Regions from separate parts of the Cupriavidus sp. CER-90 genome, predicted to be linked through region 1. Evidence: riboswitches for the same ligand, from Rfam matches in the RefSeq annotation. Region 1 holds a riboswitch; the other holds the start of a gene.
The links. A riboswitch is a leader RNA that binds a small molecule or an ion and turns the genes downstream of it on or off. The one in region 1 is predicted to bind glycine.

Region 1 (14,700 bases):
ATCCGCTGTACCTGCTGGTGGGCTCGTGCCTGCTGGCGTGGGTGGTGGGCAAGTTCGGGCATGCGATCTACGCGCGCATGTCGGCCGACGATCACTACAGCTTCCTGGTCCTGGTGGGACTGGTGCTGTTCACGCTGGCGCTGACGCGGGTGCTGAAGCTGTCGATGCCGCTGACGCTGATGCTGGCCGGGGTGGTATTCAAGCACCAGGACCGCCAGCCACATGTGTGGCCTACGCACTTTGGCAGCGCGGGCAGCCTGCTGATCATCGTGATGGTGGTGTCGCTGGGCCTGCCGCTGACCGCCAGGGACTGGGTGGTGGGCGGGTCGCTGGCCGTGGCGCTGGTGTTCTTCCGTCACGTCGCCAAGCTGGCCGGCGTGGTATCGCTGGGATCGTTCTCGGGCCTGAGCCTGCGCCAGTGCGCGGCACTGGGGCTTGCGCTGGCGCCGATGTCCGGCCTGGCTTATCTTTTGATGAGCGACGTTGCCCGCCTGTACCCTGGCACCGGGGCGCCGCTCGCATCGATCATCCTGTGCGCGCTCGCGATCGAGCAGCTGCTTGCGCCGATCATCGCGGCATGGGCGCTGCGCTTCGCCGGCGAGACGCGTGACCATGGAGGAGGGCGCTGATGTCGCTCGAACCGTTCAAGCATTCCGAGGCGTTGACCTTCGGCGTCGAGCTGGAACTGCAGCTCGTCAACCGGCACGACTATGACCTGGCGCCGTTCGCTCCGGATCTGCTGCGCGCACTGAAAGGCGCGCAGCATGCCGGCGACATCAAGCCGGAAATCAGCCCGTCGATGATCGAGATCAGCACCGGCATCTGCCATGACTATGCGCAGGCGCTGGAGGAACTGACCGTGATGCGCGACCTGATGGTCAATGCGTCGCGCGGGCTGAACCTTGGCATCTGCGGCGGCGGCACGCATCCGTTTCAGGTCTGGTCGGAACGCACGATCTCGAATTCGCCGCGTTACCAGTACATTTCCGAACTTTATGGCTATCTGGCCAAGCAGTTCACCGTGTTTGGCCAGCACGTGCACATCGGGTGCCCGACCCCCGATGAGTCGCTGTTCCTGCTCCATGCCATCGGGCGATACGTGCCGCACTTTATCGCGCTGGCCGCTTCGTCGCCTTACGTGCAGGGGGTGGATACGGGGTTTGCATCGGCGCGCCTGAATTCGGTCGCGGCGTTCCCGATGAGCGGCCGCGCCCCGCATGTGCTGACGTGGGACGGCTTCGAGGCGTACTTCAACAAGATGCGCGCCACCGGCGTGATCGAAAGCATGAAGGACTTCTATTGGGATATCCGTCCCAAGCCGGAGTTCGGCACGATCGAGGTGCGCGTGATGGATACCCCGCTGACCGTTCAGCGCGCCTGCGACATCGCGGCCTATATCCAGGCACTGGCGCGCTACCTGCTGTTGTCGCGCCCATTCATGCCGCAGGAAGACGACTACCTGGTGTACACCTTCAATCGCTTCCAGGCGTGCCGCTTCGGGCTGGAAGGCGAATACGTGCATCCGAACGAACTGACCCGGATGCCGATCGCGGACCATATCCTGTCGATCTGCGACGCGCTGGAGCCTCACGCCGAGGCGCTGGGGTCGCTCCAGGCGCTGGCCAATATCCGCGCCCAGGCGGCGGCGCGCGACAACGACGCACGCCTGGTGCGCACGGTGAACGACGAGGCGCACAGCCTGCGTGACACGGTGCGCCGTACCTGCGAATTGTGGGAATCCTGACGCATTGCCCGGGCTGAGGCCGGGGCCAGGGCTGGGCCGATCCTGGACCAGCCCGCAGCAAGCCTCCCCGGCGCGCTAGATGCCGTGCGGCACGCTGTCCCCGTCGCGGCCGCTGGCCAGCCCGAGCTGCTTGTTGGCCGGGACGGCGACGTCGATCAGCTTGGGCCGCGGCAGGTTCAGGTTGCGCATCATCATGATGAACTCGTCGCGCGTGCGGCCGGCTACCCGGCTGTTGGTGGCGCGCTCGTGGCCGATCGTTGATTCGGTCCGGCCCTTGTAGTCGTGCGCGGGGTAGACGCGGGTGTCGTCGGGCAGGCGGAAAAGCTTCTGCGTCAGGCTGTCGAACAGCGTGCCGGCGTCGCCCGACTGGAAGTCGGTACGACCGCAGCCGTCGATCAGCAACGCGTCGCCGGTGAAGATCCGCCGCGTCATGCCTTCGGGCGACGGCTCCTCCCAGAGATAGCTCATGCTGCCGGCGGTGTGGCCGGGCGTGTGGATTGCGCGCAGCACCTGGCGGCCGAACGGAATCGTATCCCCATCGATCAGTTGTTTCAGCGCGGGCTTGATGTCGCAGCCCGACGGCGCGGCGGTGCTGGCGCCCGTCAACTGGGCAAGATGGCCGGCTGACGTGATGTGATCGGCGTGCGCGTGGGTCTCCACGACCCAGGCCAGTTTGGCGCCGGTCTGCTCCAGCAGCGCGAGATCGCGTGTGGACTGGCGATCGACGGGGTCGATCAGCACGGCCTCGCGCGTGTCGGCGTCGATGAGCAGGTAAGTGAACGTGGACGAAGCCTCGTCGAACAACTGGTGAAAGGTCTGCATGGCGGTATTGTTGTGGCAAACCGGAAGTGCTTCCATGATACGTCGCCGGCCAGCGCCGGCCAACGGATGCCACGTGCGTCAGCACTCGACAATATTCACCGCCAGGCCACCGCGCGCGGTTTCCTTGTATTTGGTCTTCATGTCGGCCCCGGTTTCGCGCATGGTCTTGATGACCGAGTCCAGCGACACATAATGCGTGCCGTCGCCGCGCAGGGCCATGCGCGCCGCGTTGACGGCCTTGACCGATGCCATGGCGTTGCGCTCGATGCACGGAATCTGCACCAGGCCGCCGACCGGATCGCAGGTCAGGCCCAGGTTGTGCTCCATGCCGATCTCGGCCGCGTTCTCCACCTGCTCCGGCGTGCCACCGAGCACGGCGGCCAGCGCCCCGGCCGCCATCGAACAGGCCACGCCGACTTCGCCCTGGCAGCCCACCTCGGCGCCCGAGATCGACGCGTTGAGCTTGTAGAGCAGACCGATGGCCCCGGCTGTCAGCAGGAAGTCGACCACACCCTGGGTGTTGGCGCCAGGCACGAAACGGTCGTAGTAATGCAGCACGGCGGGGATGATGCCGGCCGCGCCGTTCGTCGGCGCCGTGACCACGCGACCCCCGGCGGCGTTTTCCTCGTTGACGGCGATGGCGTAGAGGTTGACCCAGTCCATGACCGACAGCGGGTCGGACAGCGTGCGCTCGGCGCGCAACGTCAGGTGCCGATAGAGCTCCGGTGCCCGGCGCTTGACCTTGAACGGGCCGGGCAGTTCGCCGTCCGTGCGGCAACCGCGCGCCACGCACTGCTGCATGACATCCCAGATATGCAGCAGTCCGCCCGTCACCTCGTTCTCCGGCCGCCATGTCAGTTCGTTCTCGAGCATGAGCCGGGCAATCGACTTGCCGCTGGCATGGGCCATGTCGAGCATCGCGCGTCCCGTGCGAAACGGGTGCGGCAACTGCTTGCCGGCGGCCAGGACCTGCGTATTGGGCGCGCCGGCGGTGACGACGAAGCCGCCGCCCACCGACAGGTAGCGGGCCTCGCGCAGCGATGCGCCATCGGCATCATAGGCGTGGAACTTCATGCCATTGGGATGCTCGGCCATGGCTTCGCGCCGATAGAACACGATGTGCTCGCGTTCCACGAACGGCACGGTGTGCCGGCCCAGCAGCGACAGCTGCTTGCTGGCGCGCAGCGCCGCCAGCTTGGCGTCGATCGCCTCCGGATCGACCGTGTCGGGCGATTCGCCCATCAATCCCAGGATCACGCCCTTGTCGGTGCCGTGCCCCTTGCCCGTGGCGCCGAGCGATCCGTAAAGCTCCGCGCGCACGCTGGCCACCCGAGGCAGCAGGCCGTCGCGTTCCAGGCCATGCGCAAACATCAGGGCCGCCCGCATCGGGCCCACGGTGTGGGAGCTCGACGGGCCGATGCCCACCTTGAACAGATCGAAGACGCTGACTGCCACGGCTGAACTCCAGATTGGTTGCCGGCGCGGTTTGTGGGACCGTTTGCCGTAAGGCCGCTAGGCCGGCTTGTCCTGATCGGAATGGGCCGGATGACGCCATAGTGCGCCGGGTTCGGCGGGACCGGAAGCCGGCGGCGGCTCCTTCATCTTCACGCTGATGGAGCCGTCGGTTTCCAGAATCGCGAAATGCACGTCTTCCACGCGGGCGCAGCCGTTGCGGCGCAACACCTTGTGCAATTCGTGCGTGCTGATGCGTTCGCGGCGCATGACTTCCTCGTAGACCTCGCCCTGGTGGATCACGATCTGCGGACGGCCGTCGACCAGCATTTCGAGCGGACGGCTACGCCACGTGACATACCCGAGCAGCGCATCGGTCCCAAACAACGTGCCCGCCAGGATCAGCCCCGCCAGCACCGAGTTGTCGCCGGCATTCATCGCGTTCTGAACCGCGTTCGAGATGATCAGCAGCAGGACAAGATCGAACGGCGTGAGCTGGCCGATCTGCCGCCGGCCCGAAATGCGCATCAGCAACAGAATGGCGCCATAGACGATCAGGCCGCGCAGGACGAATTCCCACCAGGGCGCGCTGAGATTCCACATGAATGAGGCCTCCGCTCAAGGACGGCGCCGGATACCGGCGCCCGCTCCCTGAGCATAGTCCGTCGGCGGCATCCGCGTGTATCGGACGCCGCCTGACGGGCTGGCGCTCACTCTTCGGCGTACTCGCTCATCGGCACGCACGAGCAGAACAGGTTGCGATCGCCATACACGTTGTCGGCACGGCCAACCGGCGGCCAGTACTTCTGCGTGCGCAGCGATGCCAGCGGGTAGGCCGCTTCCTCGCGCGTGTACTTGTGCGTCCACTCGTTGCCGACCACCACGGCCGCGGTGTGCGGGGCGTGCTTGAGCGGGTTGTCCTCGCGGTCGAAGCTGCCGTCTTCCACCCGCGCGATCTCGCCGCGGATGGCGATCATCGCGTCGATGAAGCGGTCGAGTTCGTGCAGCGATTCGCTCTCGGTCGGCTCGATCATCAGCGTGCCCGGCACCGGGAAGCTCATGGTCGGGGCGTGGAAGCCGTAGTCCATCAGGCGCTTGGCCACGTCCTCGTTGGTGATGCCGGTGGTCTTCTGCAGGGGGCGCAGGTCGAGGATGCACTCGTGCGCCACCAGGCCATGCTGGCCCGTGTACAGCACCGGGAAGTGCGGCGACAGGCGGCGCGCCACGTAGTTGGCGGTCAGGATTGCGTTCTCGGTGGCGGCGGTCAGGCCGGCCGAGCCCATCATCGCGATATACATCCACGAGATCGGCAGGATGCTGGCCGAGCCGAACGGCGCGGCCGAGATGCCGCCGATGCCGTTGTCGTCGCGACGGTAGCCGACGCTGTCCTGGTTGGGCAGGAAGTCGGCCAGATGCGCCCCCACGGCTACCGGACCGACGCCCGGGCCGCCGCCGCCGTGCGGAATGCAGAACGTCTTGTGCAGGTTCAGGTGCGACACGTCGCCGCCGAACTGGCCCGGCGCGGCCACGCCGACCATCGCGTTCATGTTGGCGCCATCGACATAGACCTGGCCGCCGTGCTTGTGCACGATGTCGCAGATCTGCTGCACGCCCTGCTCGAACACGCCGTGCGTGGACGGGTACGTGATCATGATCGCGGCCAGGTTCCTGCTGTGCTGCTCGGCCTTCTTCGCCAGATCGTCGAGGTCGACGTTGCCGTTGTCGTCGCAGGCCACCACCACGACCTTCATGCCGGCCATCTGCGCCGACGCGGGGTTGGTGCCGTGGGCCGACGACGGGATCAGGCAGATGTCGCGATGGCTCTCGCCACGGCTGGCGTGGTACGCGTGGATGATCAGCAGGCCGGCGTATTCGCCCTGCGAGCCGGCGTTCGGCTGCAGGCTGACCGCGGCGTAGCCGGTGGCGGCGCAGAGCATGGCCTCCAGCTGGTCGATCATCTCGCGATAGCCCACCGTCTGGTCCAGCGGGGCAAATGGGTGGATGTTGCTGAACTCGGGCCACGTCACCGGAATCATCTCGCTGGTGGCGTTGAGCTTCATCGTGCAGGAGCCCAGCGGAATCATCGTGCGGTCCAGCGCCAGGTCCTTGTCGGCCAGCGAGCGCAGGTAGCGCAGCATCTCGTGTTCGGCATGGTGCGTGTTGAACACCGGATGCGTCAGGTAGGCGCTCTGGCGCGCCACGTTGCCCGGGAAGCCGTCGCCGACCGATGCCTCGATCTTGTCGAAGTCGGGCACCGGCTTGCCGTGCGCGAAGATCTCCCACAGCGTGACCACGTCGTCGCGCGACGCGGTTTCGTCCAGCGAGATGCCGATGCGCGACGCGCCGGCGTGGCGCAGGTTGATGCCGCGCTGCGTGGCCGTGGCGTGGAACGCCTCGGTGTTGAAGCCGGTTTCCAGCGTCAGCGTGTCGAAGAACGTCTCGTTGACCGGGGGCAGGCCCAGCGCCTTCAGGCCGGCGGCCAGCGTGGCGGTCAGGCGATGCACGCGTTGCGCGATGCGCTTCAGGCCCTGCGGGCCATGGTAGACCGCATACATCGACGCCATCACGGCCAGCAGCACCTGCGCGGTGCAGATGTTCGAGGTGGCCTTCTCGCGGCGGATATGCTGCTCGCGCGTCTGCAGCGCCAGGCGGTAAGCCTTGTTGCCCTGCGCGTCGATCGTGACGCCGACCAGGCGGCCCGGCATCGATCGCTTGAATTCATCCTTGACGGCCATGTAGCCCGCGTGCGGACCGCCAAAGCCGAGCGGCACGCCAAATCGCTGCGAGTTGCCCACGGCCACGTCGGCGCCCCATTCGCCCGGCGCGGCGATCAGCGTCAGCGCCAGCAGGTCGGCGGCGGCCACCACCCGGCCACCGGCCGCATGCACGGCGTCGGCAATGGCGCGGTAGTCGGCCACATCGCCATTCACGCCCGGATACTGCAGCAGCACGCCGAAGGCGTGGGACTGCGCGGCGTCCGCAGCCGGGCCGACCTTCACCTCGATGCCCAGCGGCAGCGCGCGCGTGCGGATCACTTCCAGCGTTTGCGGCAGCACATCGTCGGCCACGTAGAACGTGTTCGACGCATGCTTGTGGACGCGCTGCAGCAGCGTCATGGCCTCGGCAGCGGCCGTGCCTTCGTCGAGCATCGACGCATTGGCGATGTCCAGGCCGGTCAGGTCCGTGATCATCTGCTGGAAGTTCAGCATCGCCTCCAGGCGGCCCTGCGAGATTTCCGGCTGGTACGGGGTGTAGGCGGTGTACCAGGCCGGGTTTTCGAAAATGTTGCGCAGCACCACGCCCGGCGTGAGCGTGTTGTAGTAGCCCTGTCCGATGAAGCTCTTCAGGACGCGGTTCTTGCCGGCCAGGCCGCGCAGGCGGGCCAGCGCGGCTTCTTCGGTCAGCGGGGCGGTGAACTCGCCCAGCGACATGCCGTCGCGGCGGCGGATGGCGGCGGGCACCACGGCGTCGATCAGCGCGGCGCGGCTGTCGAAGCCAAGCACCTTGAGCATGTGTTGCTGTTCGGCGCTGTCGGGGCCGATGTGGCGGGCGGCGAAGGCGTCGCGCGCCTCCAGTTCGGCCAGCGTGGGCCGTGTACCTTGGGCGGCGGCATTCATGGGAAGCGGGGCGTTCATGGCAAGGAATCTCGGGGAGCGGGCGGCGGGCAGGTGGTCGGCCTGTCCGCCGCGCGCGGCATCAAACAGTCAGCGCGATCAGGCGCCGACGCTGGCCTTGTAGGCGTCGACGTTCATCAGGCCGTTCACGTCGTCGGCGTTGGCCGGCTTCAGCTTGAACAGCCAGGCGTCGAAGGCGTTGGCGTTGACCGACTCGGGCGCTGCCGAAGCGGCGTCGTTGACGGCGATCACTTCGCCAGCCACCGGGGCGTAGATGTCGGAAGCTGCCTTCACGGACTCCACCACGGCCAGGGCGTCGCCGGCACCCACCGACTTGCCCACTTCGGGCAGTTCCAGGAAGACGATGTCGCCCAGGGCGTCCTGTGCGTGGTCGGTAATGCCGATCGTCAGCGTGCCGTCGGCTTCGACGCGCACCCATTCGTGCGACTCGGTGTACTTCAGGTCAGCGGGGAAGTTCATGAGGTTCTCCGGGATACAGTTTGTTTCTTGTTTCATTCACCCGGTCCGCAGCAGGTTGGGCTCGAGCGGACGGGCGGAAGGGCGACCGTTTGATGTGAAGCCGGGCGATGCCTCAGCTCACGAGTGCCTTGCCATTACGCACAAACGGCAGTTTAACCACAGTCGCGGTCAGTTTGCGGTCACGAATCTCGACCTGGACGTCGGTGCCCGGCGCCACGCCCTTCGGCAGGCGGGCGAACGCGATCGACTGCTGCAGGCTCGGGCTGAACGTGCCGCTGGTGATTTCGCCGGTGCCGGCCGCCGTGATGACCTTCTGGTGCGCACGCAGCACGCCGCCCTTGTCGCGCAGGATCAGGCCCGCGAACGTCTGCTTCTGGCCGCCCGCCACCAGGGCCTGCTTGCCGATGAAGTCGCGCTCGCTCTGCAGGTCGACCGTCCAGGCCAGGCCGGCGTCCAGCGGCGAAGTATGGATATCCATGTCCTGGCCGTACAGGTTCATGCCGGCTTCCAGGCGCAGCGTGTCGCGCGCGCCCAGGCCGGCCGGACGTACGCCCGCGGCGATCAGCTTTTCCCAGATGCCGGCGACGTTCTCGGCCGGTACCACGAGCTCGAAGCCGTCTTCGCCCGTGTATCCGGTGCGGGCGACCATCAGTTCGCCCATTTCCGGGTCTTGCACGACCAGCGCGTTGAACGGCTTCAGCGCATCGGCCGGCTGGGTGGAGGGGAAGGCCTGGTAGACCTTGGCGCGGGCGTTGGGGCCCTGCACGGCCACGATGGCCAGCTTGCCGGTGCCGGCCGGTGCCACGTCGCCGCGGCGCGGTGTGATCGTCACGCCGCTGCCGGTGGCGGCATTGCGCGACTGGATCCATTCGATGTCGCCAAGCGCCGTGCTGGCGTTCACCACCAGGCGGAAGTGGTCCTCGGCAAAGAAGTAGACGATCAGGTCGTCGATGACGCCGCCTTTTTCGTCGAGCATGCACGAATACAGCGCCTTGCCCGGCGTCTGCAGCTTGTCGACGTTGTTGGCCAGCAGGCCGCGCAGGAAGGCCCGCGTGCCGGCCCCGTGCAGGTCGACCACGCACATGTGCGACACGTCGAACATGCCGGCATCGGCACGCACGGCATTGTGTTCCTCGATCTGCGAACCGTAGTTGACCGGCATGTCCCAGCCGCCAAAGTCGACCATGCGGGCGCCGAGGGCGCGGTGGATAGCGTTGAGGGGCGTGGCCTGGAGCGTCATGGATATCCTCGGGGGCGGTTCGAAAACGAAAAAAGGGTCATCCGCCGCAACGATCGGGCGCACCAATGTGCATCCAATCCGCTGCGGCGGATGACCCCTCTGTCCTCGATACCTGAGAGATTACGAAGCCGGAACTTCGTGCGCCCCTTCGGTGGACATGCTCACCACGGCATCAGGGCAGTGGCGGATGTCGCTCTCCAGAGTGCGGCATGCATCGTGTGCATGTTGCATGCCGATCCGGTCGGTCCATGGTGCCTGAGAGTTTGCGGGTGGTTCCCCTTCGGCGGCGCAATCGATGCGCGCTCTCCCGGCCGGATGCGCGAGAATGTACGGGACCGGTCAGCCTTTGTCAAACCTACGCCCGACGCCGGCCGGCGGTCCCGCCCCCGGGATTGGAATCGCCCGCGGGTCGGTTAGCGACGGTCCTTCGTCACGACATTACCGACCACGCCGCCCACGGCCGCGCCGCCCAGCGTACCCAGCGCGCTGCCGTCGGTCAGGACGGCACCGCCGAGCGCACCGGCGCCCGCGCCAATGGCGGTATTACGCTGCTTCGGGGTCATGTCCGCGCAGCCCGCAAAGCCCACCAGCGTCACGCCGATCAGGGCAACTTTCGAAAGGGTGCGAAGCGTCTTCATGATTGGCTCCTTTGTTGTCATCGAGATCATCGTTTCCGATTTGTTGATATGTCCCGGACCGGTCGCGCCACGCGCAAGACCCGTGCGGTCCTGTGAGATAAGAGGCAAGCTCCATGCCCCGGGATCCGCCGCTTTACGATTGTTACCAGCCTGAAACGCCTCTTGTCGGACGCCGCCCGACACGCCCGTGCGCGCCTGCGGCGCGTGTTAACATCGACGCCTTCGGCGCGCCACCCCCAGGTGCGCCATGCGCCATTCCGCCTGCCACGTTCCCCAACCTCATGACTCTCGGACTCAATGCCGCGCAATCCGAAGCGGTGCGCTACCTCGACGGCCCCTGCCTTGTGCTGGCGGGCGCCGGATCAGGCAAGACCCGCGTGATCACGCAGAAAATCGCCCACCTGATCGAGGACAAGGGGTTCGAGCCGCGTCACATTGCCGCCGTCACGTTCACGAACAAGGCGGCGAAAGAGATGCAGGAGCGCATTGCCAAGCTGATGGAAGGCAAGACCACGCGCGAAGGGAAGCGCATTCCACTCAAGCAGCTGACGGTTTGTACGTTTCACTCGCTGGGCGTGCAAATCTTGCGCATGGAGGCGGAGCATGTCGGGTTGAAGCCACAATTCTCGATCATGGATTCGGACGACTGCTTCGGGCTGGTCCAGGAGCAGCTGAGCACCACCGACAAGAAGCTGATCCGCAGCGTGCAAGGCACCATCTCGCTGTGGAAGAACGGCATGGTCGATCCCGAGACCGCGCTTGCGCAGGCGGCCAATGCCGACGAGCACCAGGCCGCGATGGTCTATCGCAACTACGTGGCCACGCTGAACGCGTACCAGGCGGTGGACTTCGACGACCTGATCCGCCTGCCCGCCGAACTGTTCGCGCGCGACGAGGCCGTGCGCTTGAAGTGGCAGAACCGGCTGCGCTATTTCCTGGTCGACGAATACCAGGACACCAACGCGTGCCAGTACCAGCTGCTGAAGCTGCTGGCCGGCGGCTCGCACCTGCGCGCGCCGGCGTTCACGGCGGTGGGCGACGATGACCAGGCCATCTACGGCTGGCGTGGCGCCACGCTGGACAACCTGCGGCTGCTGCAGACCGATTTTCCGGACCTGAAGGTGGTCAAGCTGGAGCAGAACTACCGCTCGACCGTGCGCATCCTCGAAGCGGCCAACGCGGTCATCGCCAACAATCCGAAGCTGTTCGACAAGAAGCTGTGGTCGGAACACGGCATGGGCGATCCGATCGCCGTCCATCCGATGAACGACGAGGAGCACGAGGCCGAGTCGGTGGTGTTCCGCCTGTCCGCGCACAAGTTCGAGCGCCGCGCGCAGTTTCGCGATTACGCCATCCTGTATCGCGGCAACCACCAGGCGCGCCTGTTCGAGCAGATCCTGCGGCGCGAGCGCATTCCGTACGTGCTGTCGGGCGGCCAGAGCTTCTTCGACAAGGCCGAGATCAAGGACATCTGCGCCTACCTGCGCCTGATTGCCAATCCGGACGATGACCCCGCGTTCATTCGCGCCATTACCACGCCGCGCCGTGGGGTGGGCAACACCACGCTCGAGGTGCTGGGCACGTTTGCGGGGCAGGCCAAGGTGTCGCTGTTCGAGGCGGCGATGATGGGCGGCATCGAGGCCAGGCTGCAGCCGCGCCAGCTGGAGCCGCTGCGCACGTTCTGCGAATCGATGGTGCGCCTGGCCGAGCGCGCGGCCAGCGACCCGGCCACCGTGGTGCTGGACGACCTGATGGAAGGTATCCACTACGAGGCCTATCTGTACGACACCTTCGACGAACGGCAGGCGCAGTCGCGCTGGACCAATACGCTGGAATTCCTGGACTGGCTCAAGCGCAAGGGCACGCGTCCGGAGGCCGAAGGCGACGGCGAGGCCACGGGCGCCGACACGGCCGACGGCTTCGGCGACGAAGGCAAGAATCTGCTCGAACTGACCCAGACCGTGGCGCTGATGAGCATGCTCGAAGGCCGCGACGAAGATCCCGACGCGGTGCGGCTGTCGACCCTGCACGCGTCGAAAGGCCTGGAATATCCGCACGTGTTCCTGGTGGGCGTGGAAGAGGGCATCCTGCCCCACACGCGCGAGGACGAAGACCTGGACGACGAGAAGATCGAGGAAGAGCGCCGGCTGATGTATGTGGGCATCACGCGCGCGCAGCGCACCCTGCAGATCAGCTGGTGCAAGAAGCGCAAGCGGGCGCGCGAAACCTATTCGGTCGAGCCGTCGCGCTTTATCGCCGAGATGAAGCTGGAGGAAGCGCCAGCACCGCAGGACACCACGCCGGCGATGAGTCCGAAGGACCGGCTCGCCGGCCTGAAGGCGCTGCTGAACAAGCCCGTCGCGGCCTGACTTGATACAAGGCCGACAAGACGGCCGGGGTCGGGCTCACTACGATTGGCGGCGCGTGGAAACGTCCCTCGGACGTTCCTGCGACGCACCGCGCCCGCCCTTCGGCTGCGGTGTGGCTGGGCGCATGCGAGCCCGGCTTCTTCCCTGTTGAACGCTCCCGGATGCGGCAGCACCGGGGGCGTATTTTTCTCCCGGGCGTTCGTGCTGCGCCCCAGGTGCCGTGCGCGGCACGTATCAAAATTGATACAAAGCGGGCATCGCCTGTTATCTGCCGGCTGGTACATTGGCCGATCGGATGTCCCGCGTATTCCTCACTTTTCCCCCATGGACCTGTCGCCCAACCTGCCCATTCGTCTGCTGATCGTCGATGACGACCCCCAGATCCGCGCCATGCTGGCCGAATACCTGGCCACGTTCGGCATGGAGGCCGAGGGCGCGGAAGGCGGCGCGGCGATGCGCACGGCGATGGGCCGGCAGGACTACGACCTGGTGATCCTGGACCTGTCGCTGCCGGGCGAAAACGGCCTGACGCTGTGCCGCGAGATCCGCGAGCAGAGCAACCTGCCCGTGATCATGCTGACCGCGCGTGCCGAACTGGCCGACCGCGTGGTGGGCCTGGAAGTGGGGGCCGACGACTACGTGACCAAGCCGTTCGAGATGCGCGAGCTGGTGGCGCGGATCCACACGGTGCTGCGCCGCAGCCGTGGCGACGTACGCCGCCCGACGCCTGCCCCGGGCGGGCACGAGATGCGCTTCGGCTGCTGGCGCCTGAATGCCACGCTGCGCCAGCTGGTCGATGCGGAAGACACCGTGGTGCCGCTGTCCAACGCCGAATTCCGCCTGCTGCTGACGTTCATCGAGAATCCGAACCGCGTGCTCGACCGCGAGATGCTGATCAACAATGCGCGCGGCCGCGACCTGGACGTCTTCGACCGCAGCATCGACCTGCTGGTATCGCGGCTGCGCCAGAAACTGCGCGACGACCCGCGCGACTCGTCGCTGATCCGCACCGTGCGTGGCGAAGGGTACGTGTTCACCGGCAACGTGGAGCACTGAAGGCATGGCTGCTGCGATTCCGCCGACCACCGGCGGTGCTTCGGCGATACGGGCCGAACCGCGCGCCCCCGGGCCGGCCAGACGCCGCCGGTTCAACTCGATGTTCATGCGGTTGTTCTTCGTGATGACCGCCATCATGCTGGCCGTGCATGTGCTGGGCGTGACCGTGATCGAGAGCGTGTTTCCGCGCCCGGGTTCGGAACGCTACATGGAGCGCATGCGCCGCGCCGCGTCCGACGCCGAGGCGGCGGGCCAGCTGGTGCCCAGCGGCACGCCCGCGCATCCGCTCGAAGGGGTGTTCATGCCCGACCGGCCGCCTGGCGCGCCGGCCGGCATGCGCGGCAATGAACCGTTCGATTTCGATGGCCCGCCGCTGCGCCCCGAAGCGTTCGGCGAACGCCGGCCATTCGACCGTCCCCCCGGGCCGCCGAAGGGATTTCATATCCGTGGCATCTGGCCGCCGCACCTGGGCCTGATCTTCCAGCTGGCGGCCATCCTGATCGCTTCGTGGGTGGGTGCCCGCCTGCTGGCGCGGCCGGTGCAGCAACTGGCCAGCGGCGCCAACCGTCTGGCGCAGGACGTCCATGCCCCGCCGCTGGACGAAGACACCGGCCCCGCCGAAGCGCGCGACGCCACGCACGCGCTGAACCTGATGCAGCAGCGCATCCGCACCCAGCTGGCGCAGCAGTCGCGCTTCCTGGCGGCGGTGTCGCATGACCTGCGCACGCCGCTGACGCGCATGAGCCTGCGTATCGAACGCATCGAGGACAACGACGTGCGCTATCGCCTGCGGCAGGATCTGGCCGAGATGAATGGCCTGATCGACGCCACACTGTATTACCTGCGCGAACGCGACGACGGCACCGGCCCGCGCCAGCGGGTGGACATGGTGGCGCTGCTGCAGGCGGTGGTCGACGACGCCCAGGAAATCGGGCAGGACGTGCGCCTGTCTGGCGAAGCGGCGCCGCTGCTGGCCTATCCGGCCGAACTGCGGCGCGCCGTGGTGAATCTGGTGGAAAACGCCCACCGCTATGGCGGCGCCGCGCACATCATCCTCACCGACACCCCCGAGCGCGTCTCGATCGACGTCTGCGACAACGGGCCCGGCATTCCGCCGGCCGAACTGCAGCGCGTGCTGGAGCCGTTCTATCGGCTGGAGTCCTCGCGCAGCCGCGCCACCGGCGGCGTGGGCATGGGCCTGTCGATCGCCGCCGATATCGTGGCGCGCCACGGTGGCGAACTGAAGCTGACCAACCGGGCGGAGGGCGGGCTGCGCGTCAGCATC
Region 2 (14,700 bases), on a different contig from region 1:
ATGCGGATCTGGCCGTGCTGCAAGCCACGCAGCGCCTGCAGGCGGTCTTCGAACAGCTCCTGCTGCGCCCGGCAGCCCTGCCAGTATTCCAGCAGGTGCAGCGCCACTTCGGTGGGCTGCACGCCGCGCGCGTGGCGGTCGAACAGCGGCGCGCCGACTTCGTCCTCCAGCAGGCGGATCTGGCGCGTGATGACCGATGGCGATGTGTTGATGCTGTCGGCCGCGCCCCGGATCGATCCGTGCGTGAGCACCTCGTGGAAATAGCGCAGCCTGCGCTGGTTCAGTTCTCGCATGTCGAAAGCCGAGCTGTTGCCGATTGGGCAACGATAGCCGACTTAAGTTGCTCTTGCTCTGCTTTTTCATCTGACCGACGATCCTTCGACAACAAGAAAAAGCGACAGCACAACGTTCATCGCATCCAAAGGACGACCACGGGAGAGACCGCATGTCCACCACACTGCCCCCACGCACCACGCCGGCGCACGACCGCGCCGCGCAACAGGCGCTGTACCGCAAACTGAACTGGCGCCTGCTGCCCTTCCTGCTGCTCTGCTATACGTTCGCCTACCTGGACCGCGTCAATATCGGCTTCGCCAAGCTGCAGATGCAGAGCGACCTGGGCTTCTCCGACGCTGTGTACGGCCTGGGTGCCGGCATCTTCTTCTTCGGCTATGTGCTGTTCGAGATCCCCAGCAACCTGCTGCTGCCCCGCATCGGGGCACGCAAGACCATCAGCCGCATTCTGGTGCTGTGGGGCCTGACGTCGGCCGGCATGATGTTCGTGCGCGACGAAACCACGTTCTATGTGATGCGCTTCCTGCTCGGCGTGTTCGAGGCGGGTTTTGCGCCGGGCATGATCTTCTACCTGACGTACTGGTACGGCCAGCAGCGCATGGCGCGCGTGATGGCCGTGGTGATGCTGGCGGGCCCGCTCGGCGGCATCTTCGGCTCGCCGCTGTCCACGTGGCTGATGACTGGCCTGTCGGGCACGCATGGCCTGGCAGGCTGGCAGTGGATGTTCCTGGTGGAAGGCCTGCCGTGCGTGCTGCTGGGCGTGCTGGCGCTGCGTGTGCTGGCGGACCGGCCGGCCGATGCAACGTGGCTGACCGATACCGAAAAGCGCATGATTGCCGCCGAACTGCACACGCCCGGCGCGGGCCACCATTCGTTCGGCCAGGTGGCGCGCGATCCGCGCGTGTACCTGCTGGCCTTCGCCTACTTCACGATGATCTGCGGCATCTATGCGGTCAGCTTCTGGCTGCCGTCGATCATCAAGGCCGATGGCGTGACCGACACCATGCAGATCGGCCTGTATTCGATGATCCCGTATATCGCGGCCGCCATTGCGATGGTCGTGATCGGCCGGCGCTCGGACCGGCGCGGCGAGCGGCGCCTGCATAGCGCCGTGCCCGCCTTCATCGGGGCCGTGGCGCTGGCGGTGGCCACGCTGTCCAGCGGCAACCTGGCGGTGTCGCTGTTGTGCATGACGATCGCCACGGCGATGATGTGGACGGCCTACACGGTGTTCTGGGCCATACCGTCGCAATACCTGAAGGGCGATGCCGCCGCGGGCGGTATCGCGCTGATCAACACGATCGGCCTGGTCGGCGGCTTCCTGAGCCCGACCATCATCGGCTGGGTGCGCACGGCCACCGGCAGCATGCAGGCCGGCCTGCTGGTGATGGTGGCGCTGCTGGTGGCCGGCGCGGTGACGCTGGTGGCCAACCGCATGCCCGCGCCGCAAGGCAGTCCGGCCACGGTTTGACGACAACATGAACATGGAGAACCCTTTGGCACCCCGAATCCTGATCGCCGGTTTCCAGCACGAAACCAATACGTTTGCGCCATCCAAGGCCACCTACGCCAGTTTCGAACGCGGCGAGGGCTTCCCGGCCATGGCGCGCGGCGACGATGTGCTGGCGCTGCGCGATGTGAATATCCCCGTGGGCGGATTCATCCAGGCCGCGCAGCGCAACGGCTGGGCCCTGCGCCCGGTGATCTGGGCCGGCGCCAGCCCGTCGGCGCATGTGACCGAGGATGCGTTCGAGCGCATCGCCGGCGAAATCGTCGCGGCGGCACGCGCGGGTGGGTTCGATGCCATCTACCTGGACCTGCACGGCGCGATGGTGGCCGAGCATGCAGACGATGGCGAGGGCGAATTGCTGGCCCGCCTGCGCGAGGTGATCGGCCCGGCGGTGCCGCTGGTGGCGTCGCTGGACCTCCACGCCAATGTCACGCAGCGCATGCTCGACGCTGCCGATGCGCTGGTGGCGTATCGCACCTATCCGCACGTCGACATGGCCGAAACCGGCGTGCGCGCCGCCGAACTGCTGCAGCCGCTGCTGGCCGGCCCGCGCCGCTGGCGTGCCGCGGCCCGCCGCCTGCCGTTCCTGATTCCGATCAACGGCATGTGCACGATGCTGGAGCCCGCGCGCGGCCAGTACGCGGCGCTGGCCGAGCTGGAGGCGGGCGGGGTGGTGTCGCTGTCATTCGCGCCGGGCTTCCCGGCCGCCGACTTTCCCGAGTGCGGGCCGGTGATCTGGGGCTATGGCGACGATGACGCCGCCGCCGAAGCCGCCGTGCAGGCACTCTACGACCGGATGCTGGCCGAGGAGGCCGCGTGGGAGGTGCCGTTCCTGTCCCCCGATGACGCGGTGCGCCAAGCCATGCGGATGGCCGAAGGCGCCACGCGTCCGGTGGTCATCGCGGATACGCAGGACAACCCCGGTGCCGGCGGCGACTCGAACACGATGGGCATGCTGCGCGCGCTGCTGCGCAACGGCGCGCAGGGCGCGGCCATCGGCCTGATCTGGGACCCGGCCGTGGCGGCCGCCGCGCATCGCGCCGGGGTGGGCGCGGTGATCGACGTGGCGCTGGGCGGCGTGTCGGGCGTGCCCGGCGACGAGCCGCTGCAGGGGCGCTTCGAGGTGCTCAGGCTATCGGACGGCGTCTGCCGCTTTGGCGGCCCGATGATGCACGGCATGCTGGCCGATGTGGGGCCCGTGGCGCTGCTGGGTATCGGCGGCGTGCAGGTGGTGGTCAGCGGCGGCAAGGCGCAGATGCTGGATCGCAACCTGTATCGCGTGGGCGGGGTCGAGCCCGAGGCGATGAAGATCCTGGTGAACAAGAGCTCGGTGCATTTTCGCGCGGACTTCCAGGGCATCGCCCACGCCGTGCTGGTGGCCAAGGCGCCGGGGCCGATGACGGCCGACCCGGCCGACCTGCCGTGGACGCGCCTGGCGCCCGGCATCCGCCTGAAGCCGATGGGCGAGCCGTTCCGCGCCTGAAGCCCGTTCCGCGCCTGAAGCCGGAAGCCTGACGCCGGGCGATCACGCGCCGGCGCTCAGAGCTTCTGCAATGCGGCCAGCCGGAAGATCTTCGCCCACAGGTTGGCGGCGTCCCGGTCGGCTACCGGTATCACCCATTCGCCCTGCTTGCCGTGGCGCACGCCGACGACCACATACCAGCGGCCCTGGCGCGCCTCGGGCCGGGCGGCCTCGATGTCCGCGAAGATCAGCACCTGGCGCTGGCCGTTCATCTCCAGCACGCAGTTCTTGCGTTCGGCGTCGACCTTGAGCGCCCCCCATTCGCCGCGCAGGGCCAGGATGCGTTCGCCCTTGACGCGCCGGCCATGGATGGCCCGGTAGCGGCGCAGCGCCGCCACGCACAGCGCCGCCAGTATCGCCAGTATCAGAATGTCGGCGGCGGCGCCGGCCAGCATGCCGGAAGCGGCCGTCACGAGCTGGTAGAGCCGGACCAGGCCATAAACGAAGGCAACGAGGATCGCGATGCCTAGGAGGATGAAGGGCACGTCGTGATTCCTGAAGGGTGGCGGGTAGGGTGTATGCGGGCAGCGTCGGGGTATGCCCCGGCGCCAGTGTCGGACCGTGCGGGCCTATAATGGTTCGCCCCGCATCGCCGGACGGGGTTTGCCATCCGGTTCGGCCCATCGTCAATGCCATCGTATCCTCTCGTCCTTTGCCTGACCATTGCCGTGGTGTGCAGTGTGGGCATGGCCGTCGCGGCCTGGCCGCGCCGCGATGACCCCACCGTCCGTGCATTCCTGGTGCTGGCGGCGGGCGTCACGATCTGGAGCGGCGGCCGGTTGCTGGAAATCAGCGAGACGGCGCTGCCAGGCCGGATCTTCTGGGCCAAGTTCCAGTATGCGGGCATCGTGGCGGTGCCGATCGGCTGGCTGGTGGCGATGGTTCACCTGAGCCGGCCACGCTTTGTCGTGCCGTGGTCGATGCTCTGGGTGCCGGTGTTCTTCGCGGTGCTGACGCTGGCGCTGGTATTCACCAACGAACGCCACCACCTGATCTGGACGTCGATCGAACTGATGCCGCCGGGCGTGTCGCCGGGCGCGGTGTTTCGCCACGGCATCGGCTACACCGCGGTGGCCGCCTGGACCTACGCGATGCTGGGCCTCAGCATGTATTTCCTGGCCACCGCCGAGGTGCCGAACGCGGCGCTGTCGGTGCGCGGCCGCAACGTGCTGATGGCGGGGCTGCTCCTGCCGCTGGTGACGCACATCGCCTACCTGTACCGCTGGACCGGCCCGCTGGGCGGCGACCTGACGCCGGCCACCTTTTCGCTGATGACCCTGCTGGTGTGGGTCTGCGCGCTGCGCAAGCACCTGGACGATACCGGCCACTACGCGCGGCTGCGCGTGTTCGACACGATCCGCGAGGGCTGCGCGATCCTGGGCGCGGACGGACGCATCGTCGAGTTCAATCCCGCCGCTGCCCGGCTGGTGCCCGACCTGCGCCGTGGCCAGATGCCGCCGCCGGCGTGGCACCACGCGCTGAGCGACCCCGACGAGCTGGCGCCCTTCATTCCCGATGGCCTGGGCTACGAACTGACGGTGGAGCCCGTGTGCCGGATGGACGGCAAGCAGATCGGCCTGCTGGTGTTCATGCGCGACATCAGCCGCTACCAGTCGCGCGAACAGGCGCTGGCCACGCAGCTTGGCGAAACGGCGGAGCAGCTGTCGCGCGTGCAGGCCGACCTCGATATCGACGCGCTGACCGGCATTCCAAACCGGCGTTACTTCCAGCGCGAATCGCTGGCCGCCGTGGCGCGCGCGCATGAGCGCGACAAGGAAATCGGCCTGCTGATCCTGGACGTCGACCTGTTCAAGCAATTCAACGACCTGTACGGGCACCCCTGCGGCGACGACTGCCTGCGCCAGGTGGCCGAAGCCCTGACCGGCGTGCTGCGGGGCCCGCAGTTCTGCGCCCGGCTGGGCGGCGAGGAATTCGCGGTGGTGCTGCCGGATTCGTCGGCGGACGAAACGCGCGCCATCGCCCGCAGCATGGTGGCGGTGGTGCGGGACCTGGCCATTCCGCACAACGGCACGCCCGTGCAGCCATACGTGACGATCAGCGTGGGCGCGGTATGCGCGGTGCCCGAAGCCCCGCGCCTGGAGCCGCTGCTGCACCGTGCCGACAGCGCGATGTACCGCGCCAAGCGGGCGGGGCGCAACCGCTACGTGGTCGACGGCAGCCTGTACCTTGGGGTGCAGAACAGCTGATTTTGACGATCGCGTGAAAAAGGGCTTGCAAATCGCCAGAGCTTATGTAGAATTCGCGTCTCGCTTCAACGCAGCAATGCAGCGAAACGAAGCCCAGATGGCGGAATTGGTAGACGCACTAGGTTCAGGTCCTAGCGGTGGCAACACTGTGGAGGTTCGAGTCCTCTTCTGGGCACCAATTCGAAAGCCCTGCTCAACGAGCAGGGCTTTTTCATTTCCGGCCCAGAAAGGGCAGTCCCTGCGGACTGCCCGCGGGGACTCGAAAAGCTTGCGCTTGCCAGCGCAAGCCGGGGTCGCGCCTGGGTGACCGAGTCCTCTTCTGGGCACCAATTCGAAAGCCCTGCTCAACGAGCAGGGCTTTTTCATTTTGGCGAAGCGTTTGGGCTTTCGCCGGGCTGGCCCTCTCCCCCGACCCCTCTCCCGCATCGCGGGAGAGGGGAGAACACCCAAGGCATGTCGACGGCGGCGGTTTGCTCCCCTCTCCCGCACGGCGGGAGAGGGGCGGGGGAGAGGGCGGGCGTATCAAGCTGCCACGCCGCCCACACCTTGGCCCACCGCAACGCGCGCGTGCTGCGTCGCGGCCTGCCGGACCACGTCCCCCACCATCTCGGCCGTCACTGCCGATAGCGTCCAGCCCAGATGTCCGTGCCCGGTGTTGTAGAACACGTTGGCGGCGTGGCCACGGCCTACGCGCGGCATCATGTTTGGCATCATCGGACGCAGGCCGGCCCAGGGCACGACGCTGCGCGTGCTGACGCCGGGGAAGCAGGCATGCACCCAGTCGACCAGCGGACGGATGCGGTCGGCGCGAATGTCGCGGTTGATGCCGTTGAACTCGGCCGTGCCGGCCACGCGGAAGCGGTCTGTGCCCAGGCGGCTGGTCACGAGCTTGGTTTCGTCGTCGAGCAGGCTGACCGTCGGCGCGCTGGCCTGGCTTTGCGCGTCGTTCAGGTTCACCGTGATCGAATAGCCCTTCACCGGATAGATGTTGACGCGGTCGCCCAGCTGCCGGGCAAAGGCGCGGCTGGCCACGCCCGCGCACACCACCACGCCATCGAATTCGCGCGATGTGGGCAGGTTGTCTTCCGCCGACACCACGGTCGCGCGCCGGCCCGTGGTGGCCACCGACCGCACATCCTGGTTGTACAGCGTATGCACGCCCAGGCGCCGGATCGCCGCGGCCAGGCCGCTGGTGAACTTGTGGATGTCCCCCGTGGCGTCGCTCTCGGTGTAGTAGCCGCCGTAGTAGTCGCCGGCCAGCGTGGGCTCGATGTCGCGCATCTCGGCCGGCGTGACCGCGTGGCGCTCCAGCCCGCCTTCGGCCAGCAGCTTCGACACCCGGCCGGCATGCTCGAAGCCCGCCTTGTTGCGATAGATATGCAGAATGCCGCGCCGCTTCAGGTCGAAGTCGATGCCTTCGGCGTCGGCCCAGGCAAACAGGTGCTGGCGCGCGGCGATGGCCAGGCGCGCGGTCTCGACCGTGTTGGCGCGGTAATGCGGGATCGACGCCATGAACTCGGCGAACCAGCTCAGCTTGTGCCAGGTGGGGCGCGGATTCACCAGCAGCGGCGCATCGGCGCGCAGCATCCATTTGATGCCCTTGGCCAGTGTGGACCAGTGCGTCCAGACCTCGGCGTTCGAGGCCGACAACTGGCCGCCGTTGGCGAACGACGTTTCCATGGCCGCATAGCGATGCCGCTCGAACAGCGTGACGGAGAACCCGCGCCTGGCCAGCGCGTACGCGGTCGTGACGCCGGTAATACCGCCGCCGATCACTGCAATGGATTTCATGTGGAAGGTCTTTCAGGACGTCATGGGGTGGCAGTCCGCGGCGCACCATGCGCTTCTCGCGGACGCCCCCTCTGTCCTTGACCTGAGAGATTCGCGAGCCGGGGCTCGCTTGCTCCTTCGGTACCGCCGGCCGACGTACAAGCCGGGGTTCTTCAGAGTTCCATGGCGATACCGGTCCTTTTGCCTGAGAGTTTCCGGGGCGGTTGCTCCTTCGGCGCCGTACTGCCTGGCGGCAGCAACGGGCTCTCCCGATATCGCGGGGTACAACGGTGGCCACTATGCCATAGAAATTAAAGATTCGGCTATCAGGTTTGTTGCCGTCAGGCCGAAGGCACCAGGAAGCGTTGCGCCAGCCGCACCCAGGCTGCGGCGCCCAGCGGCAGCACCTGGTCGTTGAAGTCGTAGCCGGGGTTGTGGACCATGCAGCCGCCGAATTCGCCTTCGCCGTTGCCCAGGATCAGATAGCAGCCGGGCACCGCATCGAGCATCCAGGCGAAGTCCTCGCTGCCATTGAGGCCCTTGGGCGCCTGCGTGACCACGTGCTCGGCGCCCACCAGCTCCTGGCAGACCTCGGCGGCCAGCGCGGTGGGGCCGGCCGCGTTGACCATCGGCGGCGTCAGCTGGCGATAGTCGATCTGGGCCGTCACGCCGTGGGCCTGTGCGGTCAGGCTGACAATCTCGTGGATGCGGGCTTCCACCAGCGCGCGCGTTTCGGGCCGCGCCGCGCGCACATTGAGGCCGAGCTTGACCTCCTCCGGAATCACGTTGTGCGTGGCACCGGCGTGGATGAAGCCGACCGATACCACGGCGGTGTCGTCGGGCGCCACGTTGCGCGCCACCACCGTTTGCAGCGCGGTGATGATGGCGGCCGACGCGGCAATGGGGTCCTTCGAACGATGGGGCATCGCACCATGGCCGCCGACGCCGCGGATCGTGACATCGGCCACGTCCGACGACAGGCTGACCGGCCCCTCCAGCACCCGGAACGACCCGGCCGGCACGCCGGGCATGTTGTGCAGCGCGAAGACCGCATCGCACGGAAAGCGCTCGAACAGGCCGTCTTCCATCATCGCGCGCGCGCCGCACAGGTTCTCTTCGTCGGGCTGGAAGATCAGGTTCAGCGTGCCGTCGAAGCTGCGCGACCTGGCCAGCGCGTGGGCGGCGGCCAGCAGGATGGCGGTATGGCCATCGTGCCCGCAGGCGTGCATGCGGCCGGGCGTCTTGCTGGCGTAGGGCAGGCCGGTGGCCTCGACGATCGGCAGGGCGTCCATGTCGGCCCGGATGCCCAGCCGTCGTGTGCCGTTGCCGACCTTCAACTGGCCCACCACGCCGCTCTTGCCAATGCCGGTGTGCACGTCGTAGCCCCAGCTTTCCAGCAGCGTGGCCACCAGCCGGCTGGTGGCGCCAACTTCGAAGCCCAGTTCGGGCTGCGCATGGATCTGGCGGCGGATATTGACGAAGGTCTCGGTGTCGATGGCAGGCAACAGGTGCGGCAGCAGCTGAAACGGGGTCAGGGTCGGTTCTCGGGTCATGGTGGTCTCGGAAAGTCAGGCTCGCGGCGTCGCGACGGATATCGACAGGGATCAGTGTTCGCGTGTCTCGGCGATGCGCAGCACGGCCACCAGGGCCAGCACGCCGCACGCCATCATGTAGAAGGCGGGGGCCATCGGGTTGCCGGTCTTCGCGAGCAACCATGTGACGACGAACTGCGACGACCCGCCGAACACCGTCACGCCCACGCTGTAGATCACGGCCAGGCCCGTGGCGCGCACGCCGGCGGGCAGCATTTCCAGCAGCATCAGGAACAGCGGCGTGGTGCCCAGGTTGATGCTGGCGGTCAGCAGCGCGGACAGGCCCAGCACCAGCGGGACGCTCGGGTAGTGGTTCATCAGCCAGAACGCGGGATAGACGGCCATCAGGCTGAACAGCAGCGACCCGGCCACCAGCGGCTTGCGGCGGTCAAGGCGGTCCGCCAGCGTGCCGGCAATCAGCGACACCACCAGCAGCGTGACGCCCGTGACACAGCCCGACAGGAACGACAGCGACGCCGGCATATGCAGCACGCGGATCATGTACGTCGGCATGAAGAACACCACCAGGTACATCGTGGCCGTACCGGCGGTGCCCGCCAGGATGCCCAGCACCACCTTGCCGGCGTGACGGCGGAACAGTTCGCCGACCGGGCTCGGGGCATGGGCGTCGGCCTCGTGCGTCTCGTCGAGATTGGCGCGGATATAGAGACCTACCGGCGCGATCAGCAGCCCGAGCAGGAACGGCACGCGCCAGCCCCAGCTTTCCAGCGCGGCGGTGGGCAGCAAGGCATAGAGCGTGGCGCCCGTGGCGGCGCCCGCCAGCGCGGAAATGCCCTGGCTGCCGATCTGCCAGCTCACGCGCCAGCCGCGGCCCTTTACGTCGCCGCCTTCCATCAGCATCGCGGTGGAGGCGCCAATCTCGCCGCCCAGCGAAAAGCCCTGCAGCAGCCGCCCCGCCAGGATGGTCAGCGACCCGAACACGCCAGCCGTGGCGTAGGTGGGGGCCAGCGCGATGCACAGCGTGCCCAGCACCATCAGGCCGATGGTCAGCGTCATGGCGGCCTTGCGGCCATGGCGGTCGGCATAGTTGCCGATCAGCACGCCGCCCAGCGGCCGCATGACAAAGCCGATGCCGAACGTGGCCACGGCCAGCAGCAGCGACCCGTACGGGCTATCCGACGGAAAGAACAGCTTGCCGATCAGCAGCGAGAAGAAGCTGTAGACCGTGAAGTCGAACATCTCCAGCGCATTGCCGATGGAGCATGCGGCGATCAGGCGGAACTGGCTTTGCTTAGCCCTGGCCGGGGTGGCGGAAGTGGCGGGGGCGGCGACGCTGGCAGCGGAGAGCGGCGTGCCGGCGGGCAAGGTGGCGTCGTTCATGTGGGGGCTCCACGAACTGGGTTGCGGAAATCGTGGCGCCCTGGCGGGCATCCATCGCTGAAGTTGTACGTCCTTGGCGATGCAGTATTCCGGCAAACACGCCGCCCCGAAAATCATTTATTGTCATCGTGATAACGAAATGGCATCACCGGCACCATCACTGGCCACGTACCATCAGGACTAGTACCTACGCGGCGCATTCCGGTGTGCCATGCACGGCAATTGCGCAGGCGCGCACCATCGCAAGGCATCGGCGGCAAGCCGGTGGGGAGAAACCCTGATGAAGCTGCAACAACTGCGCGTGCTGCTGGCGGTGGCCCAGCACGGCAGCATCCACGAGGCCGCGCGTAGCCTGCATACGTCGCAGCCGGCGCTGTCGAAGGCCATTGCGGAGCTGGAGCGCGAACTGGGCGTGACGCTGATGTCGCGCTCGGTGCGGGGGGTGAGCCTGACGGCCTATGGGCTGGCGCTGGTACGGCGCGCCACGGTGGTGGAGCAGGAACTGCGGCACGCGCTGGAAGATATCGAGTCGATTCGCGGGCACGCCGAGGCGCAGCTGCATATCGGCTTTACCGCCGTGGCGTCGAGCGGCGCGCTGCCCGATGCGATGGCGGCGTACCGGCAGAGCTATCCGAATGTGACGCTGCGCGCGCTGGAGTTGCGACCGCAGCAGATCCTGGAAGGGTTGCGCGAGGGGCGGCTCGATCTTGGCCTGATCTCGACCAACAGCGGCCCCGGTGGCGGCGGCATGCAGTGGGAGCCGCTGTTTTCGGTCGGCATGGGCCTGGCCGTGCGGCCCGGGCATCCGCTGCGCCGTGCGCGACGCCTGCGTGCGCTGCTCGATGCGGACTGGCTGACGCTCGATCCGCTGGACGATCCCGGCAGCCCCCTGGCAAGCCTGATGCGCCTGCACCGCCTGGACATGCCCCGGCGCATCGTGCAGAGCGCGTCGAACCTGCTGGGGCTGCAGCTGGCAACGCGGACCGACCTGATCAGCGTATGGTCGAACTACGTGTTCGATGGCACGGGGCCGCTGAAGCTGGACCCCGCGGCCCTGGTGCGCTTGCCGATCGCCGACGAGCTGCCCGACTTCCAGCTTTTTCTGGTCTATCGCTCCGAGGACCTGATGACGCACGCCTGCGCGCAATTCACGCGCGAGGTGCGGCATGCGGCCAAGCCGCGCCGCGCACGCTGAGTCAGGCCGGCTCGCGCGGACGTGGCGGCCGGCGGCTACTTCTTCAGCAGTTTCAGCAGTTCGTGGGCCCCGGCCTCGGACGACGCGGGGTTCTGGCCCGTGACCAGTTGACCATCGACCACGGCGTAGCTGCCCCAGTCATCGGTGCGCGAGAACTGCCCGCCGTTTGCCTTCAGTACGTCTTCCACCAGATACGGCACCACACTGGTCAGCTGCACGGCCTCTTCTTCGGTATTGGTGAAGCCGGTGACCTTGCGGCCCTTGACCAGCGGCTCGCCGTCGGCCCGCTTCACGTGGCGCAGCACCCCCGGTGCGTGGCACACCAGGGCCATGGGTTTGCCGGCGCGGTCGAAGGCTTCGATCAGCGCGATCGACCGCTTGTCTTCGGTCAGGTCCCACAGCGGGCCGTGGCCGCCGGGATAGAAGACCGCGTCGAAGTCGTCGGCCTTGACCTGGTCCAGCGTCAGCGTGGCTGCAAGTTGCTGCTGGGCGGCCGGGTCGCCCTGGAACCGGCGCGTGGCGTCGGTCTTGAAGTCGGGTTCGTCGCTCTTGGGATCGATCGGCGGCTGGCCGCCCTTGGGTGTCGCCAGCGTGACGTCGACGCCGGCATCCTTGAACACGTAGTACGGCGCCGCGAATTCCTCGAGCCAGAAGCCGGTCTTCTTGCCCGTGTTGCCAAGCTGGTCATGCGAGGTGAGCACCATCAGGATCTTCATTGTCGTTCTCCGGGTTGGTTGGCGCCGCGGCCACGCACGCGCAGCGGCGTTGGCAACCATCGTAGGCAGCGCGTGGCAATTCCGAAAGCCCGACGTTTCCGGTTTTCAGGGCGAGGGGTCGGCGTCGCGCGGCTTGCGTCCGGTAAGCATCGCGGCGATCAGGTTCTCGCGGCCCTTGAGGCTCATCGCGATGGCCGCCGCCACATGCAGCGCAATCAGGCCGAGCAGCGTATTCGACAGCCAGCGATGAATGTCGATGGGCCAGTCCTCGCCCCAGAACGGGTCGAGCCGCGACATCCAGCCGGTGACGGCCAGCGCCAGGATCAGCGCCCACATGGCCAGCATCGTCACGGCGCCCAGCGGGGTATGGCTGACGAAGCGCGGCGCGCGGCCGCGCATCAGTGCACGGCCATAGGCGAGTACGCCGGCGGGACGCGGCAACCAGGCCCGGAAGCGCGCATGCTCGGTGCCGACGAAGCCCCAAACGATGCGGAACAGCACCAGCCCGGCGGCCACGTAGCCCAGGATGCGGTGCAACGGGTCGCCGGAGTCGTCGATCAGGTCATAGCAGACGATGGCCGCCACGCTCCAGTGCGTGAAGCGGACGGCCACGTCCCAGACGCGAATCGTGTCGCGCGGATAAACGCGATCCGCCGGGGTTGCCATGCTTACTTCCCGATTTCCGATTTGACGACGTCCAGCGTCTTGGTATCGAAGTAGATTTCGGCCTTCTTGCCGTCCTTCGTGGTGCCGTAGATCTCGTAGCAGTTGCCGTCGACCTTGAATTTCTTGATGTTGTAGCCCTGGGCCTCGATCCTGGCTTTCGCGTCGGCCTCGGGCATCCATTCGGACTTCGGATGCTTCTCGCATTTGGCGCCTGCGAACGCGGCAGTGGAAAACAGGCCGACAAAGGCTGCGGCGACGATCTTGTGCATGGCTCAACTCCTCGGACAAATAAGCCCATCTGGGCGGGTGCAGGCATCGTAGAGCCTAATGAGATCGATTCTCAATATAGGTTTTCCCGATGCCGCGTGGCTGCCATCGCACAGTCGCCAGTAACGTCACGTCGGTGTCACGTTCTCGTAATATCCCTACATTGAACGTGGACTTCATCATTGTTCGTCTTGTGGGACAATCGCGGCCCATCGGGTAAGGGTTTTCCCGGTGCCGAGCTTCGAAAGGTTTCGCATGAAAACGATTGACTGGAAGGACTGGGAAATCTTCTGCCGCGTGGTGGAAGGGGGCGGCTTCACGCAAGGGGCCGAACTGGCCGAAGTTCCGAAGTCATCGGCGAGCGCCGCCGTGGCGCGGCTGGAAGGCCAGCTTGGCGTGCGACTGTTCGAGCGCACCACGCGCCGTGTACGTGTCACCCAGCGCGGCCAGCAGCTCTATGACCGCGTGGCGCCATTGTTCGGCGCACTGCGCGAGATCAGCGCCGAGGCGGCCTCGGTCAGCGCCGAAGTGAGCGGCTCGATCCGGATCGCCACGCCCTACGAGGTGGGTTCGCAGCATCTGTCGCCGACAGTGAACCGGTTGCTCAAGCAGCACCCGTCGCTGCGCGTGCAACTGGACATGAACTGGGACCAGCCCGACCTGATCCGCCACGGCTACGACCTGGCCTTCGTGATGACCGATACGAGCCTGCATGACAGCTCGTTCGCCAGCAAGCGCGTCGTGCTGATCGAGCGCGCGTTCTATGCGGCGCCCTCGCTGATTCGTGAGCGCGGCCTGCCGCGCGCGCCGCAAGACCTGCAGGGCTGGCCGACCGTGGGCAACCTGGACGATTCGAACTGGGAATTCCTGCGCGATGGCGTGGAGACGTTCTCGCTCGATGTGGCGCCGCGCATCTGCACGCACAACGCCGAGGTGCGGCTGAAGGCGGCGGTCGATGGCCTGGGCGTCACGCGCCTGTCGCCGCGCTTTGTCCACGAGCAACTGGTGCAGGGCCAGCTGGTGCGCGTGCTGCCCGGCTATTCGTCGTCGCCGCTCAAGGTGTATGTGCTGATGCCGGCGCGCAAGCTGATGCCGGCCAGCGTGCGCGCCTTCCTGAACGCGCTGGAAGAAACGCTGGGGGTGCCGGAGAACGCGCGCCGTCCCACTTCGCGCCTGGGCGCCACCTTGCTGCCGGACACCGCCGAGGCGCCGGACGCGGACGACGCCGCGCCCACGATCCTGACGCTGGAGTGACCGGCCGGCGCCCGATTCAGTAAGGCTGGTCGCCGCTGCGCAGGTCGAAGCCGAGCGTGTCGGCAATCTCGAGCATTTCGTCGTCGTCCTCGCTGCGCGTGATCCAGCCCGCGTAGGCGTCGCCGCCGGTATCCCAGTTCCACAGCGTGTAGCCGGCCACGCGCAGCTGGTCGGTGGCCAGCTCCATCAGCTCGGGCACGCTGGTGCCCTCCAGGAAATCCTCGTCCTCGGGGTCGTCGGTGCCCCAGTTGATCTCCAGGTCGATGCGCTCGCAAAGCTGGTTGAGACAGCCGATGAAGGATTCGACATCCTTCCAGTCGACATGGAAACCCGCCTCCCAGTCGATGATCTCCTTGATCTGGAAGA

Region 2: it holds a riboswitch for glycine, as region 1 does, so the genes downstream of both, AC24R4_RS07925 (D-amino acid dehydrogenase) here and gcvT (glycine cleavage system aminomethyltransferase GcvT) in region 1, are expected to answer to the same signal.

The regions. Positions count from the first base shown of each region.
Region 1 is NZ_JBYGYM010000002.1:1,455,849-1,470,548, forward strand. It holds gene AC24R4_RS17210 (cation:proton antiporter) at 1-629, shown strand, start outside; gene AC24R4_RS17215 (YbdK family carboxylate-amine ligase) at 629-1,744, shown strand; gene AC24R4_RS17220 (MBL fold metallo-hydrolase) at 1,820-2,566, opposite strand; gene AC24R4_RS17225 (L-serine ammonia-lyase) at 2,645-4,021, opposite strand; gene AC24R4_RS17230 (DUF421 domain-containing protein) at 4,079-4,621, opposite strand; gene gcvP (aminomethyl-transferring glycine dehydrogenase) at 4,729-7,653, opposite strand; gene gcvH (glycine cleavage system protein GcvH) at 7,732-8,112, opposite strand; gene gcvT (glycine cleavage system aminomethyltransferase GcvT) at 8,225-9,352, opposite strand; glycine riboswitch at 9,442-9,563, opposite strand; glycine riboswitch at 9,585-9,672, opposite strand; gene AC24R4_RS17250 (YMGG-like glycine zipper-containing protein) at 9,766-9,990, opposite strand; gene AC24R4_RS17255 (UvrD-helicase domain-containing protein) at 10,272-12,359, shown strand; gene AC24R4_RS17260 (response regulator) at 12,684-13,415, shown strand; gene AC24R4_RS17265 (ATP-binding protein) at 13,420-14,700, shown strand, end outside.
Region 2 is NZ_JBYGYM010000001.1:1,766,021-1,780,720, forward strand. It holds gene AC24R4_RS07895 (LysR family transcriptional regulator) at 1-293, opposite strand, end outside; gene AC24R4_RS07900 (MFS transporter) at 446-1,765, shown strand; gene AC24R4_RS07905 (M81 family metallopeptidase) at 1,791-3,287, shown strand; gene AC24R4_RS07910 (hypothetical protein) at 3,344-3,811, opposite strand; gene AC24R4_RS07915 (diguanylate cyclase domain-containing protein) at 3,956-5,533, shown strand; tRNA gene AC24R4_RS07920 (tRNA-Leu) at 5,625-5,711, shown strand; gene AC24R4_RS07925 (D-amino acid dehydrogenase) at 6,056-7,324, opposite strand; glycine riboswitch at 7,487-7,585, opposite strand; gene AC24R4_RS07930 (M20 aminoacylase family protein) at 7,645-8,856, opposite strand; gene AC24R4_RS07935 (MFS transporter) at 8,908-10,236, opposite strand; gene AC24R4_RS07940 (LysR family transcriptional regulator) at 10,517-11,431, shown strand; gene AC24R4_RS07945 (type 1 glutamine amidotransferase domain-containing protein) at 11,467-12,147, opposite strand; gene AC24R4_RS07950 (cytochrome b/b6 domain-containing protein) at 12,253-12,813, opposite strand; gene AC24R4_RS07955 (PepSY domain-containing protein) at 12,816-13,082, opposite strand; gene AC24R4_RS07960 (LysR family transcriptional regulator) at 13,336-14,334, shown strand; gene AC24R4_RS07965 (DUF6630 family protein) at 14,351-14,700, opposite strand, start outside.